DNA from 4 places in the Bacillus sp. C1 genome. Region 1 is predicted to be linked to each of the others. Evidence: riboswitches for the same ligand, from Rfam matches in the RefSeq annotation. Region 1 holds a riboswitch; each other region holds the start of a gene.
What was found. A riboswitch is a leader RNA that binds a small molecule or an ion and turns the genes downstream of it on or off. The one in region 1 is predicted to bind thiamine pyrophosphate.
Positions count from the first base shown of each region.

Region 2: linked by a shared signal. The riboswitch ahead of thiC (phosphomethylpyrimidine synthase ThiC) and the one ahead of thiM (hydroxyethylthiazole kinase) in region 1 are both predicted to bind thiamine pyrophosphate.
Region 3: linked by a shared signal. The riboswitch ahead of tenA (thiaminase II) and the one ahead of thiM (hydroxyethylthiazole kinase) in region 1 are both predicted to bind thiamine pyrophosphate.
Region 4: linked by a shared signal. The riboswitch ahead of tenA (thiaminase II) and the one ahead of thiM (hydroxyethylthiazole kinase) in region 1 are both predicted to bind thiamine pyrophosphate.

Region 1 covers NZ_JBTMZT010000005.1:106,203-109,763, forward strand. The annotation lists gene ACX5JI_RS16580 (iron ABC transporter ATP-binding protein) at 1-716, shown strand, start outside; gene ACX5JI_RS16585 (siderophore ABC transporter substrate-binding protein) at 790-1,731, shown strand; TPP riboswitch at 1,924-2,033, shown strand; gene thiM (hydroxyethylthiazole kinase) at 2,103-2,912, shown strand; gene thiE (thiamine phosphate synthase) at 2,928-3,561, shown strand, end outside.
Region 2 covers NZ_JBTMZT010000004.1:276,979-280,539, forward strand. The annotation lists gene ACX5JI_RS15180 (cytochrome d ubiquinol oxidase subunit II) at 1-17, shown strand, start outside; gene thiC (phosphomethylpyrimidine synthase ThiC) at 290-2,050, opposite strand; TPP riboswitch at 2,268-2,383, opposite strand; gene ACX5JI_RS15190 (MurR/RpiR family transcriptional regulator) at 2,589-3,434, opposite strand; gene ACX5JI_RS15195 (MupG family TIM beta-alpha barrel fold protein) at 3,549-3,561, opposite strand, start outside.
Region 3 covers NZ_JBTMZT010000002.1:3,025-6,585, reverse strand. The annotation lists gene ACX5JI_RS06650 (ABC transporter permease) at 1-568, opposite strand, end outside; gene ACX5JI_RS06645 (ABC transporter ATP-binding protein) at 565-1,314, opposite strand; gene tenA (thiaminase II) at 1,283-1,978, opposite strand; TPP riboswitch at 2,063-2,165, opposite strand; TPP riboswitch at 2,227-2,338, opposite strand; gene ACX5JI_RS06635 (hypothetical protein) at 2,719-2,964, shown strand; gene ACX5JI_RS06630 (hypothetical protein) at 2,954-3,295, shown strand; gene ACX5JI_RS06625 (DUF3965 domain-containing protein) at 3,356-3,561, opposite strand, start outside.
Region 4 covers NZ_JBTMZT010000010.1:3,698-7,258, forward strand. The annotation lists gene ACX5JI_RS20555 (alpha/beta hydrolase) at 1-492, opposite strand, end outside; gene tenA (thiaminase II) at 783-1,472, opposite strand; TPP riboswitch at 1,633-1,739, opposite strand; gene ACX5JI_RS20565 (homoserine dehydrogenase) at 1,839-2,864, opposite strand; gene ACX5JI_RS20570 (esterase/lipase family protein) at 3,000-3,561, opposite strand, start outside.

The DNA.
Region 1 (3,561 bases):
ATGTTGTTGAAGATGTTTCTATTAAAATAGCAAAAGGGAAAATCACATCTTTTATTGGACCGAATGGAGCTGGGAAAAGTACAGTTCTTTCCATGATAAGTAGGTTATTAAAAAAAGATGCTGGTGAAATTTATATAGAGGATAAGGAAATTGGCGAATGGAATAGTAATGAACTTGCCAAAAAAATCTCTATTTTAAAGCAAACGAATCATATTAATTTAAGACTTACAATTCGGGAATTAGTTAGTTTTGGAAGGTTTCCATATTCACAAGGAAATCTGTCGAAAGAAGATTGGAATCATATTGAGGAAGCCATTCGCTATATGGAACTTGAAGATATCCAATATAAGTACTTAGACCAGCTTAGTGGTGGGCAAAGGCAAAGAGCTTATATCGCAATGGTCATTGCTCAAAATACAGAATATATTTTGCTAGATGAGCCACTTAACAATTTAGATATGAAACATTCCGTTCAAATTATGAAAGTGCTGAGACGCTTAGTTGAAGAACTTGGTAAAACAATTGTAATTGTCATTCATGACATTAACTTTGCTTCTTGTTACTCAGATCGGATCGTTGCTTTGAAAGATGGAAAAGTTATGAAAGAAGGAGCAACAGATGAGATTATAGATCCGGCCGTTTTGAAAGATATTTATGATATGGATATTCATATTGAAGAAATAGCAGGAAATAACATTTGTATTTACTTTTCATAGTGGAAGTTATTTTGATAGTACTAACTTACTATCGATTTAAAATAATTTTAAAAAATTTATAGAGGTGATTGAAGTGAAGAAATTAGCAATGTTACTATTAACATTCATGCTTGCTATTGTTGCTGTAGCATGTAGTAATAACGCTTCTTCTGAGAAGAAAACGGAAGCAAGTGAAAGTAAAGAAATTACCATTAAGCACAAATTAGGAGAAACGAAAGTTAAAACAAATCCGAAAAAAGTTGTCGTATTTGACTTCGGTTCTTTAGATACGTTAGATAAATTAGGTGTTGACGTAGCTGGTGTACCACAAAAGAATATTCCAGAATATCTTTCTAAATATAAAGATAAAAAGTATACAAACGTTGGTGGTTTAAAAGAGCCAGATTTTGAAAAAATTAATGAAATCGCACCGGATTTAATTATCATTTCTGGTAGACAATCTGATTCATACAAAGAATTTGAAAAAATTGCCCCAACAATTTATGTAGAACAAGATACAAAAGAGTATATGAAATCATTTAAAGACAACACAGAAATGTTAGCGAAAATCTTTGGTAAAGAAGATAAAGCGAAAAAAGAAATTGCAGCAGTTGAAAAAGACGTAAAAGCATTGAATGAAAAAGCTACAAAGAGTGATAAAAAAGGTTTAATTATCTTAGCAAATGATGGTCAAGTAAGTGCATATGGTCCAAATTCTCGTTTTGGTATTATTCATGACGTATTTGGTGTAGCTCCTGTTGATACAGGACTGAAAGCAGATACACATGGTAATAAAATTTCATTTGAATATATCTTAGAGAAAAACCCAGATTACTTATTTGTAATCGATCGGGGTGCTGTTGTTGGCGGGAAATCTTCTGCGAAACAAGTTGTAGAAAATGAAATTGTTAGCAAAACAAACGCTGCGAAAAATGGTAATGTAATCTATCTAGATGCAAACTACTGGTACCTATCTGGCGGCGGACTTGAGTCTGTTTCAGAGATGGTAAAAGAAGTATCTAAAGGCTTAAAATAATGTACAAAAGAGTGAGAGGAATTTTAATTTCCTCTCACTCTTTTTTAAAATCGTGGTTATAAAAAAAGAAGTCCTCAGCTTATTTCCTCCTTCTGTTTTCACATGGAATGGTGCTAAAAAAGAGAGGTTTTAATATCAGATGTTTAACTTGTTATTTTAAGAGAATAAGAGTAGACTCTGAAGTAGATGAATAAGAAAACACATGGGAGTTTGTGGATGCAGACTGAGAGTACGGCTAAACCGCCGTTGACCATTAGAACCTGTTGGATAATGCCAGCGTAGGGAGAGTGTACAAGCACATGTTCAGACACTTTGCATACGCAAAGTGTCTTTTTGTGTATCTCCCATTACTAAGTTAGGAGATGAGAAGAATGAATATACAAGAAATCATAAAAGTAGTCGAAGTAGTGAGAGAGTCTAATCCACTTGTGCATAATATTACAAATGTTGTTGTGACAAATTTTACAGCTAATGGTTTGCTTGCGTTAGGGGCGTCGCCAGTTATGGCGTATGCAAAAGAAGAAGTAGCGGAAATGGCTCGTATTGCAGGAGCACTCGTTTTAAATATGGGTACACTTCGTCCTGAAGACGTAGAAGCGATGCTTCTTGCTGGGAAATCAGCAAACATGCACGATGTACCAGTATTATTTGATCCAGTTGGTGCAGGAGCAACCTCTTACCGAACAGAGGTTGCAACATATATACCGAGTGAAGTGAAGTTAGCGATGATTCGCGGAAATGCAGCAGAAATTGCGAATGTAATTAATGAAAAATGGGAAATTAAAGGTGTCGATGCCGGAAATGGAAACGGTGATGTTGTAGGAATTGCGAAACAAGCAGCAGATGAACTAGATACAGTTGCAGTGATTACTGGAAAAGAAGACGTTGTAACAGATGGTGAGCGAACAATAATTGTTCGTAACGGTCATCCCATTTTAACGAAAGTAACAGGGACCGGTTGTCTATTAACTTCTGTAATGGGAGCATTTGCGGCAGTGGAAAAGGATTATGTAAAAGCGGCAGTTGCTGCATTAACCTTTTATGGTGTGGCGGCAGAAATCGCTGCAAGTAAAACGGTAGAGAAAGGACCAGGAAGTTTCCAAATTGAGTTTTTGAATCAATTAGCAAACGTTACTGCTATTGAGGTTGAACGATATGGAAATATTCAAGAGGTGCAGTAAGAAGGGATGAGGGAAATGGCACGTATTGAAGCAGAGAAAATGTCCAAATTATTGCAAGTCTATTTTATTATGGGTAGTAACAACTGCCAAAAGAATCCGTTACAAGTAATGAAAGAAGCGCTCGATGGTGGAGTGACCCTTTTTCAATTTCGTGAAAAGGGTAAGGGAGCTTTAATTGGAAAAGAACGGGTCCACTTTGCAAAAGAGTTACAAGCACTTTGTAAAGAACATGGTGTTCCATTTATCGTAAATGATGATGTAGACTTAGCAATTGAATTAGATGCAGACGGTGTTCATGTCGGACAAGATGATGAAGGAATTACATCAGTCCGTAAAAAAATGGGTGATAAAATTGTTGGGGTATCTGCTCATACGATAGAGGAAGCGCACTTTGCCATTGCAAATGGAGCGGATTATTTAGGAGTAGGACCTATCTTTCCAACGAGCACGAAGAAAGATACGAAAGCCGTACAGGGAACAAAAGGGTTACGTCATTTTAGAGAAGAAGGGCTTACAATTCCGATTGTTGGAATTGGAGGGATTACGGCTGAAAATGCTGCTTCTGTTATAGAGGCTGGGGCAGATGGCGTTTCGGTTATTTCTGCAATTAGCCTAGCAGATTCACATTATGAAAGTACAAAGAAACTTA
Region 2 (3,561 bases), on a different contig from region 1:
CGTTTCTAAAAGAATAATAAAGATGAAACAAGAGGCTATTCCAAACATTTACGGAAGATAGGGATTCTTGAAGAATAGCTTCTTTTCATCTCACAAATATTACCATTCCGCTCACAACAGTTATAACGTTATCCCTCTAAAAAACAACAGCCCCCTTTGCTACCGTCTTAGCAAAGGGGGCTTCTTCTATATTTCAATTAGGTACACGTGATCAATCAAGTAAAAAGGTGTTCGGGGCAGTACATATCTCTCGCTGCTTGCGAGTATTCGTACCCCATCTCAAATTCAATTATTGATATAAATGACTACCAGTTTCTTTAAATTCTTCTGCTTTCTCTTTCATACCTTTTTCAATTGCTTCTGTTGTTTCTAAATCATTTTCTTTCGCATATTCACGAATGTCATGCGAAATTCTCATACTACAGAACTTCGGACCACACATGGAACAGAAATGAGCTGTTTTTGCTCCTTCTGCTGGCAATGTTTCGTCGTGGAAATCCATTGCACGTTCAGGATCTAACGATAAGTTAAATTGATCGCGCCAGCGGAATTCAAAACGAGCTTTTGAAAGTGCATCATCACGTTGGTGTGCTGTTTTGTGTCCTTTCGCAAGGTCAGCCGCATGCGCTGCAATTTTATACGTAATAACCCCTTCGCGAACGTCATCTTTATTTGGCAAACCTAAATGCTCTTTCGGTGTTACATAGCAAAGCATTGCTGTACCAAACCAGCCGATCATCGCTGCACCAATCGCAGATGTAATATGGTCATAACCTGGTGCAATATCCGTTGTTAAAGGTCCGAGTGTATAGAACGGTGCACCTTGGCAAATATCAAGTTCTTTATCCATATTCTCTTTAATTAAGTGCATCGGTACATGACCTGGTCCTTCAATCATAACTTGAACATCGTGCTTCCAAGCAATTTTCGTTAACTCACCAAGCGTTTCAAGCTCAGAGAATTGTGCTTCATCATTTGCATCCGCAATCGAACCTGGACGTAATCCATCTCCTAAAGAGAATGACACGTCATATTGTTTCATAATTTCACAAATCTCTTCAAAGTGAGTATATAAAAAGTTTTCTTTATGATGATATAAACACCACTGCGCCATAATAGACCCGCCGCGTGAAACAATCCCTGTCGTACGTTTTGCTGTAATTGGAATGTAACGAAGTAATACACCTGCATGAATTGTAAAATAGTCAACGCCTTGCTCTGCCTGTTCAATTAACGTGTCGCGATATACTTCCCACGTTAAATCTTCAGCAATGCCATTTACTTTTTCTAGCGCTTGGTAAATCGGCACTGTTCCAACTGGTACAGGAGCGTTGCGAATAATCCATTCGCGAGTTGTATGAATATTTTTCCCTGTCGATAAATCCATAATTGTATCTGCGCCCCAGCGCGTTGCCCATGTCATCTTCTCTACTTCTTCTGCAATGGAAGAAGAAACAGCAGAGTTGCCGATATTGGCATTTACTTTCACATGGAAATTGCGGCCAATAATCATCGGTTCTGCTTCTGGGTGATTAATGTTTGCTGGTAAAATAGCGCGTCCTTCGGCAATTTCTTTTCGAACAAACTCAGGCTCTACCCCTTCACGAATCGCAATATATTCCATCTCAGATGTAATGATGCCGTTACGTGCATAGTGCATCTGCGTCACATTTGCACCTTTTCTTGCACGAAGTGGCCTGCGATCCATCTGCGGAAACACAGGAGTATGGTTAGATGCTGCTTTTACACCATCATCTTCTGGCTTAATTTCGCGCCCTTCATACTCCTCTACATCTCCGCGCTCAACAATCCAGCTGCGGCGAGGTGTTGGAATCCCTTTTTCTAGCTCTACTTTGTACTCAGGATCTGTGTACGGACCACTTGTATCGTAAACACGAATGGATGGATTTGGTACACCGTTTGTATCACTTTGCTCAATCTCACGCATCGGTACTTTCATACCTTCACGCGGACCATCAATATAAACTTTCTTACTCCCTGGTAAACTCGACTTCAATTCAATTTGCTCAGCTGAAACAGATTGCTTCATAATTTGTGTTTCCTCCCCTTTATCGTTTCAAGAAACCTTCCTTACTCAGAGCCTCCAACCAACCCTGAGTAATTTCAGCTATCTTGATTTGCACTTCATCCGACCAGAGTGATCGGTTCAGCTTTAGGACGAGAAGAGAACTTGTGGCCAGCGCATGCCAAAATAAAAAGAGCCAGGTCCATAGTAAAACAAGGACCTGGCTCATAAAGACATCGTTATGTAAAGCCGTTAACTTCCCTACGCTGGTACGAGCCAGATCAGGTCCAAAGGGTTAAGAAGTTCTCGCGCTTCTCTCTCAGCCCACGCACAGCTTGGGCACCCCTAGTTTATCACTGATTTAATTTTCAATACTTTCTCATCATACACGATAATCAGAAAAATGCAAAGAACCAAATTTTAATTTTTGACTTTATATTTCATGTAAAACTTTAATCAGTGGGATCGTTCTATCCCTCACTGATTATACGCTAAACAACTACAATTTTTAATTCAAGACTTACGTAACTTCTTCCCTTCGCAACTTTGTCACAAAAAGCTTTTATTCACGCAGATTGTGTATAGCATGTTTTGTCTTTTCTAATTGCTGTACGGTAAATTCATATTGAGAAGATGAGTATGCAAAGAAAACAACATCGACTACTAATAGTTGAGCAAATCTAGAACTTGTTGCTGCACTACGAATTTTTGCTTCCGGTGCTCGTGCTGTAAATAAAGATACATCTGCTAGCTCAGCAATCTTACTATTTCCTAAACGTGAAAGGCTAATGGTCTTTAATCCAAGCTCTTTTGCTGTTTTCATTAGTTCTATTACGTCTCTCGTTTCTCCACTATAAGAAATCCCCCAAAATAATGCATTTTCAGATTGAGTCGCCATTGCTACTGCTAACAAATGACGGTCTGAAATTGCATAAGCTTTTTTACCTAAACGAATCCATTTCTGCGCTACATCCTCTGCAATAAGAAAAGATGCTCCCACACCATAAATATAAATAACTTCTGCCTCTTTTAAGAAATGAACTACTTTTCCAATCGATTCCGTTTCCAATTGGCCCACTGTATCATGAAGTGTTTGCACTGTATTCGATAACGTTTTATCAATAATTGACTGCACTTTTTCATTCGGTTCAATATCAAAATATCCTACAGGATGTACATGCTCTACTTCAGCATATAGACGTGCTTTCAAATCCGGAAAACCAGCCACCCCTAATGATCGGCAAAAGCGAACCACAGCCGCACTACTTGCGTCTGCTTCTTTTGCTAATTGATGTATCGTCATCTGGGTTACTTCCTTTGCATGAGAAAGAATATATTCTGCTATTTTTTTCTCCGAATCAGGTAACTCCCCTAAAACTAACTCTACTTGTGTTCGAATACTATTCACCGGCAATTATTTCAGCTTCTTTCTATTTATACTTTATTTCACTATAGCATTTCTTCTTACAAAAATACCTATGACCAGTTTTTTTCCTCTAGTACATAGGTATTGCCCTCTTCGTTATTGAAATTTA
Region 3 (3,561 bases), on a different contig from region 1:
CACCAATGACACTAAGTGGAACGGCAATTTTCAAAGCAGAGAAAAAGTACGGAAGTGCAGATGGCAACTTTAACTTTAGAAAAATATCTTTTTTCGTCGCGCCGTATGTTACCAAAAGCTCCTCCCATTCTTTTTTCGTGCTCCGCAGTCCATCATACGTATTTACTGCAATTGGGAAGAATGTAATCAAAACTGTAACGATTACTTTGCTCCAAATGGAATATCCAAACCATAAGACGAATAATGGCGCTAGCGCCGTTATTGGAATCGTTTGTGAAGCAACTAGTAACGGGTAAAATGCTCGTTCCATCCATATGCTAGCATTCATTAATATCGCTAAGCCAACACCCAGTACGACAGAAATAACAACTCCAATTAAGACTACATATAAAGTTGCCGGCAAATGAACAGTAAATAATATTTCACGCAGCGCCCACATTTTAACTAAAATTGCAGTAGGAGATGGCAAAATGTACATCTCGTCTACAATTCTAGCCCCCACTTCCCAGGCTACGAGCAGTATGCTACTCAAAATCAGCGCAGGCAATAACTCCGTCACTCGTTTCATACGAGCACCTGCCTTTTTAGCATACTAAGTAGCTCATCCTTTAAGGCTAATATTTCGGGCCTATGCAAATCTTTTCTTGAACGATCCATTCCAAGCGGTACGATTCGCTCGGTCAAAGTTGTAATAGGTTGCTCAGTCACAACTAAAATTCGGTTAGAAAGAAAAAGCGCTTCCTCTACATCGTGTGTAATAAATAAAATTGTTTTTTGCCACTGTTCCCATTGTTCAAACAACCATTCTTGCAGCGTTGCTTTCGTTAATGCGTCTAGTGCACTAAACGGTTCATCTAACAATAAAATATCCCCACCCGTTAATAAAGTTCGAATAAAAGATACTCGTTGCCGCATACCACCTGATAAATCTTTCGGATATTTGTTCTCGTATCCTTGTAAACCAAATTGTTGTAACAGTTCCTTTGCTTTTACATGTGCTTCTTTTTTCTTTGCACCTTGACATTCTAATGGCAAGGCCGCATTTTCGATAATTGTTCTCCACGGCAAAAGCATATCTTTTTGCGGCATATATCCTACAGGGTGACTCTTTGTTTCTGTCAGCTGAATCGTTCCAGCCGCCGCATCTTCTAACCCTGTAATTAAACGAAATAATGTACTTTTGCCACAGCCACTCGGTCCAATGATGCTAACAAACTCTTTTTCTTGTATAGAAACATTTAGCCCATTAAGAATTGGCTTTTCATCATAATGAAATAAAACATTATGAAACTGTAGTATGCTCTTGCTCCTCAAAACCCCACATCTCCTTACGATATGCCATATCCCAGAATAAATATTCAAATCGGCTGGAATATAAGAAAATCTCTTCTAATCGAGCTAACTCTTGTTCAGATTTCCCATCAGCTAGTTCATTTAACAAGTCCATTAACCAAATGCAGAGGTTTCCGTATTCTTCGGAGCTATACCCTTGAATCCACTCCCCAAAAAATTCGTGATCCCTCGCGGATGGAATATCATTTAAACGCTTTCCAATTTCCCAATAGCTCCACATACACGGGAGAAGTGCTGCAATTAATTCCGCAAGTGTACCATTTTGAGATACTGACATCATATAGTTTGTATACGCTAAATTTTTAGCAGATGGCTTTGCTTCTTCCATCTCTTGTACAGAAATACCAAGACGCTTTGCATACTGTTTATGAATTGTCATTTCTCCATTTAGAATGCCATCTATTTGCTCTGCAAATTTCGCCATCACTTGTGGATTATTTGCTTTCACAACACCAATTGCATATAATTTTGCATAGTCTAGCAAATATAAATAATCTTGTATGATGTAATATTGAAATCTATCTTTTTCTAACGTACCATCCCCCATTCCAGTTACAAACGGATGATTATGACTTTTCTCCCAAACCGGCTGCACCGTTTCAAACAATCTCTCACAAAACTTCATTTCTATTTCCCCTTCCTTATATGTATTTATCCAAATAAAAAACCACTTCTATATAAGAAGTGGTTACAGCAAATAAAAATACATTTATTCGTTGTTCCACTTCCCTTCGCTAGTATTATCTAGATCAGGTCCGTAAGGGTTAAGGATTATTCCTCTCTCAGCCTATAAAGCACCCCTAGTGGTTTTCATTATTAAATTATGAAATAAAAAAGCCCCGTTTCTTTACGCAAAGAAACGGGGACCTACTACTCAAGTCCGAATTGCTTCCCTACGCTAGCATAATCTAGATCAGGTAGTTAAAGGATCAAAGACTTCCGGTCTTACTCTCAACTGGCAACACCAGCTCTCCTAGCATAATATGAAATTACCATAGTCAGTATAACACTGTCATAGGTCATCAGCAACTGTTTTACCTTCGTACATTCTTATTTATATATAAATCCATTTTGATTTTCTAACAGATACATTATGGTTATGAAAAACAGACAGAGATCCTCTCTCCCATCTAAAAAGAAATGGTTTTTATGTCAGTTTTTCAATTTGTATTTATATATAATTGGCATATTGTCCATATTCTAATAGTTATTTATCTATTATTCTTGTCATATATTTCAATTTCATTAAAAAATAGTTTTTTGTTCTTATTTCCTATTACAGTTATGTGAACTATGCACAAAGCATTATATCTTTATACTATAATAAAAAACATATGAATACATCTATGGGAGGGCTAATATTAGATGAAACAGAAAGCTCCAGCTTTAACTACAGTCGCATCTCTACTTCCACCTATAAATCAAGTAGATACACGTACTGTAACAGCTCAACAATTGTCTGCACAAAACACTCAATCTATAAAAACCAATCCAAAAACATTATATTCTAATAATGAAATAAATACAAGAGCTAATAACTCTTTAACAAAACATAACCGCAGTAAGTCCACTTCATTATTTAGTTCGGTGGTAATACTATATGCCGCGTAATATCCCTTTAATCATTGAATATTTGGCTTTTCTCGGATTAATCTGTTGCTTAATAATTTACAATACGAACATTGTGTTTTTAAGTATTATTATCGCTTTTGTTGCCCTCGAAGCTTTAATGGAAGCATTCAAAATCCGACTAAAAAAGCAAATTTCTCATATATATACTGCACTTTTCATTATAAGCGGTTTAATTGTAAATATTATTTATAGTGGGTTCCATATCGCTGCTATACTCCCTGTATTTTTTATTGGAGTGCTCCTTTTTATTTCCCAATATATTTATATTCCTGATCACCGTAAGAAGCAACAAGAAAGAGCTGAAGCTTAAACTACAAAAGGGGACCTCAATCGAAGTGAGATCCCCTTTTGTATATATAACAACTTCTCTTTATCCACACGCATACCGTTCATAAATAAAGCTTAAATTATACTTCTTCTCTAAGCTCATTCGTTGTTCATCATCACACCAGTAAAATAAAATATCATGAATCGTTGCATAACGCTTATTTTTTAAAAATTGTTTAATAAATGATGGCAAACAATCATGTAATTGTATAAAAATATAATTCCGCAAAATTTCTTCCTTATATTCAA
Region 4 (3,561 bases), on a different contig from region 1:
AACTAGTCCCACTTCTACATTTGTATGTACAGAATTCGTCTCTTTTTGTTTCACTTCCCCAATACCAATAAAGGAACCTGCTTCTAATTGCAGCGGTAATCCCTCCCAATATCCTTCCAATCCCTTTTCGGATAGTACCTTCTGTAAAGATCGAGAAGTTAAGTCAAATGCAGCTTTATAATTTTCATTGTGCATATTACGGATAAATGTAAGAGTAGTAGATATAACAGGATTTTCATCATCAACATTGTCTATTTCTTTTATATTTGTGTTTGTTTCCTTTAATGTCGAAATAAATCGGTAGCTGAACGGATTATTATATGTATCTGGATAAAAACTTGTTTTTAATACATCCGTATTCCTATCCTCATATAAACTTGCGAAATTTTTAGGTAAAATTACTTCCTCCGCATATGAAATAGAAGGAATACTTATCGCACAAATGGCACTAACGAGTAAAATTTTATTCCCTATTCGTTTTCTCGTTCTCATATTTATTAGTTCCTTTCCAAAATTAATTTTTTCAACATACATCCCAATTCATGCAATCCGAATGAATATTGTAAAAGAAATTAATAATCTCTTTTACAATCAACCCTAAACAAACTTCAACAAAAAATCTCTTCTTCCTCTTTTTTATTATATAAATTCTTTATAATATGTAATCGATTCATTACTAAAAATAACTGTTCTAAAACAGGGAGGGAATAACAAAAAAATGACTAAACTAAGTTAGTCATTTTTTATACTCTTACCTGCATGATGAGCGACATATCTTTTACTTATAAACTTACATCTTCTACTTGTTTTTTCACTGGCCATTCTTCTAACGTGTAAGCCATCTCCCAAAATGAATATTCGTATTGACTGCTAATTACAAAATGCTGTTTCATCCGCTTACGGTCAACTTCTGTTACCGTTTCCGCAATCGCATCTAGTCTAGCAATTTGCTCCTCTACTAAAGTACGGAACCAGTCAGATCCGTATGCTGAAATCCATTCTTGGTAAATTGGCTCTTCAGGTTTACATTCTTTGAGTTTCTCGCCGATTTCATAATAAAGCCAATAGCACGGTAAAATCGCCGCAATCACATCCCCGATATGCCCTTCATATGCAGCGCGATACATATGTGATGTATACGCATAAGCGGTTGGAGCAGGAATGAATGATTTTTTTTCTTCTTCCGTAATTCCTAATTTTTTCGCGAAATTCTCATGTAGTGATAATTCAGCTTGATATGTATTTTGCGCATGATGTGCCATACGAGCTGTTGTTTCTAATTCAGTAGCTTTTGCCGCTCCTAACGATTGTACTCTTGCAAAATGACTTAAATAATATGAATCTTGCAAAACATAATAACGGAAACTAGCTAAATCTAATGTTCCTTCTCCTAGTTTTGTCACAAATGGATGGTTAAAACTTGCTTCCCAAATCGGATTAACTTCTTTACGTAATAATTGTGAAAATGACATAATAGACCCTCCAATAAACATTTGTAATAGAAAAAAATAAAACGAGTTTCTTAACTAAACTACTAGGATCCACTCAAATAAGTGTGTAAAATAAAAAAGCTTTCTTTACACATACGTAAAGAAAGCGGACTGGACATCATTAATATTTTAAAAATATTATCTTCTGTCACTTCCACTTCCCTACGCTAGTATTACCCAGATCAGGTCCTAAGGGTTTCAAAGGTATTCTTTGGTCTCAGCCGGTAAAAGGCCCCCCTAGTGGATAGATATAAACTATTTATTTCATATTAATCATAACATATTTTAGAGTACCATCAAATATGATTAATAAATTTAGCACTAATATACATACACAACTACTTTTCATCACACATCTTTCCGATACAAATTAATTAAATCTTTCAAAGCTGCCGCTGCTGCTCCTCTTGGACTTGAAGCTCCCCCGGTTGAAGTAACTTTCCCCATTGTGTCGGTATGAAAAGTAATTCCTTTTTCCGTCCCATTTACATGCGCTAGTGGGTGCCCTTTCTCTATTTCACGCGGATATACTTCAAGTTTAAGATTTCCTAAGTGATCTTTATATGCTTTCGCAATTAGTTTTAGAGATTTACCATGTTCTTTTGCTTTCTCTATATCTTGTTTTGTAACACCTTCTATCCCATTTACACATACGTAATCAAGGGCGTATTCCGACTGAAATAGACTATTCGCTAGCAATAATAGTTTACAAGCACTATCCATTCCACTTACATCTAATGATGGATTTGTTTCGGCGATTCCTTTTTGCTGTGCTTGATGTAACGCTTCTTCGAATGTTACATCTTCTTCGTACATCTTTGTAAGAATATAATTTGTTGTTCCATTTAAAATGCCTTCTATACTTTTAATTTGGCACCCTGCTAAACTATATTGTCCAATATCTAATGTAGGGAGTGCGGCAGCAGTTGCTCCGCTATAACAAATACGTACGTTTGCGAGTTTTGCTTTTTCTTTTATTTCTTTCCATGCGTTAACAAGTGCTCCTTTCGAAATAGCTACTACATCCATCTGATTTTCAATTGCTGTCTGCATGTATGTTTTTCCTGGTTCCCCAGTTTGAAGATTAGTTGGTGTTGATTCAATGAATACAGTACCAAGAGGAAATTTTTCATTTTTATCAAGCGGATAGTGTTCCGTATACTTCTCTAATGCATAAGAACCAGTACCATAAGTTAATAAATTTTCAATATGTAAACCCTCTTCATTATACAGGCTGACTGCCCTTCCAATAATCCCAGTAAAAATTAGTTCGATTCCGTATACCTCTTTTATATATGAAGATTTCTCAAATACTAATTTCAAAAATTCTTTTCCAACAGTTCCATATCCAGACATCACTACGTTAACTCTCATATCATCACCTCAAATTATTATGCTATTTTAATATTAACTCCATTATACTCCGAATGTATGATACGATTCACGAAGTAAAACTCCCTCAGAAGAACTTGAGGGAGTTATTACATTTCCATATCAATATGAATCCAGTTATTCTGGTAAATTTGATAATTTTCTAGCAATATCTCGATAAAACGCATTAATATCAGAAAACCCTAATGCATCCGATACACTTAATCCCACCATATCAAGGTGATCCCAGTTTTGCTTTGTCTCAATATGATTCCATTTTCCGCGCTCTGGTGTACCACTACTATTTATAACTACATCAGTAGAAGGTCCTACCATGGAATTTGTATTTACTACACCGTCATTTTGCCACCAAGATGACTCAATAAATGGCCGATTTTGTTCATACCTTGCGTATGATCCTAAGAAAATCGCATTCCCCATTAATGTTTTATTCATGGTAATGTGCGGGAAATGAAGCCCTGTTAAAGGCGCTGCCTGTGTTGCATGTCCACTGTAAGAGAAATAATAAACATCTGGTTGCGCTTTTACCCAATCATTCAATTCTTTCGCTCCATCTGTACTTAAATCCCATTGGCTTATATCTTTCCCATCTTTCAAAATAGAACTATTTAACACACGGTTTGCATATTGATAAAATGATTCTCCCGCTTTCTTTTTCATTCCCCATTGATCCAATTTA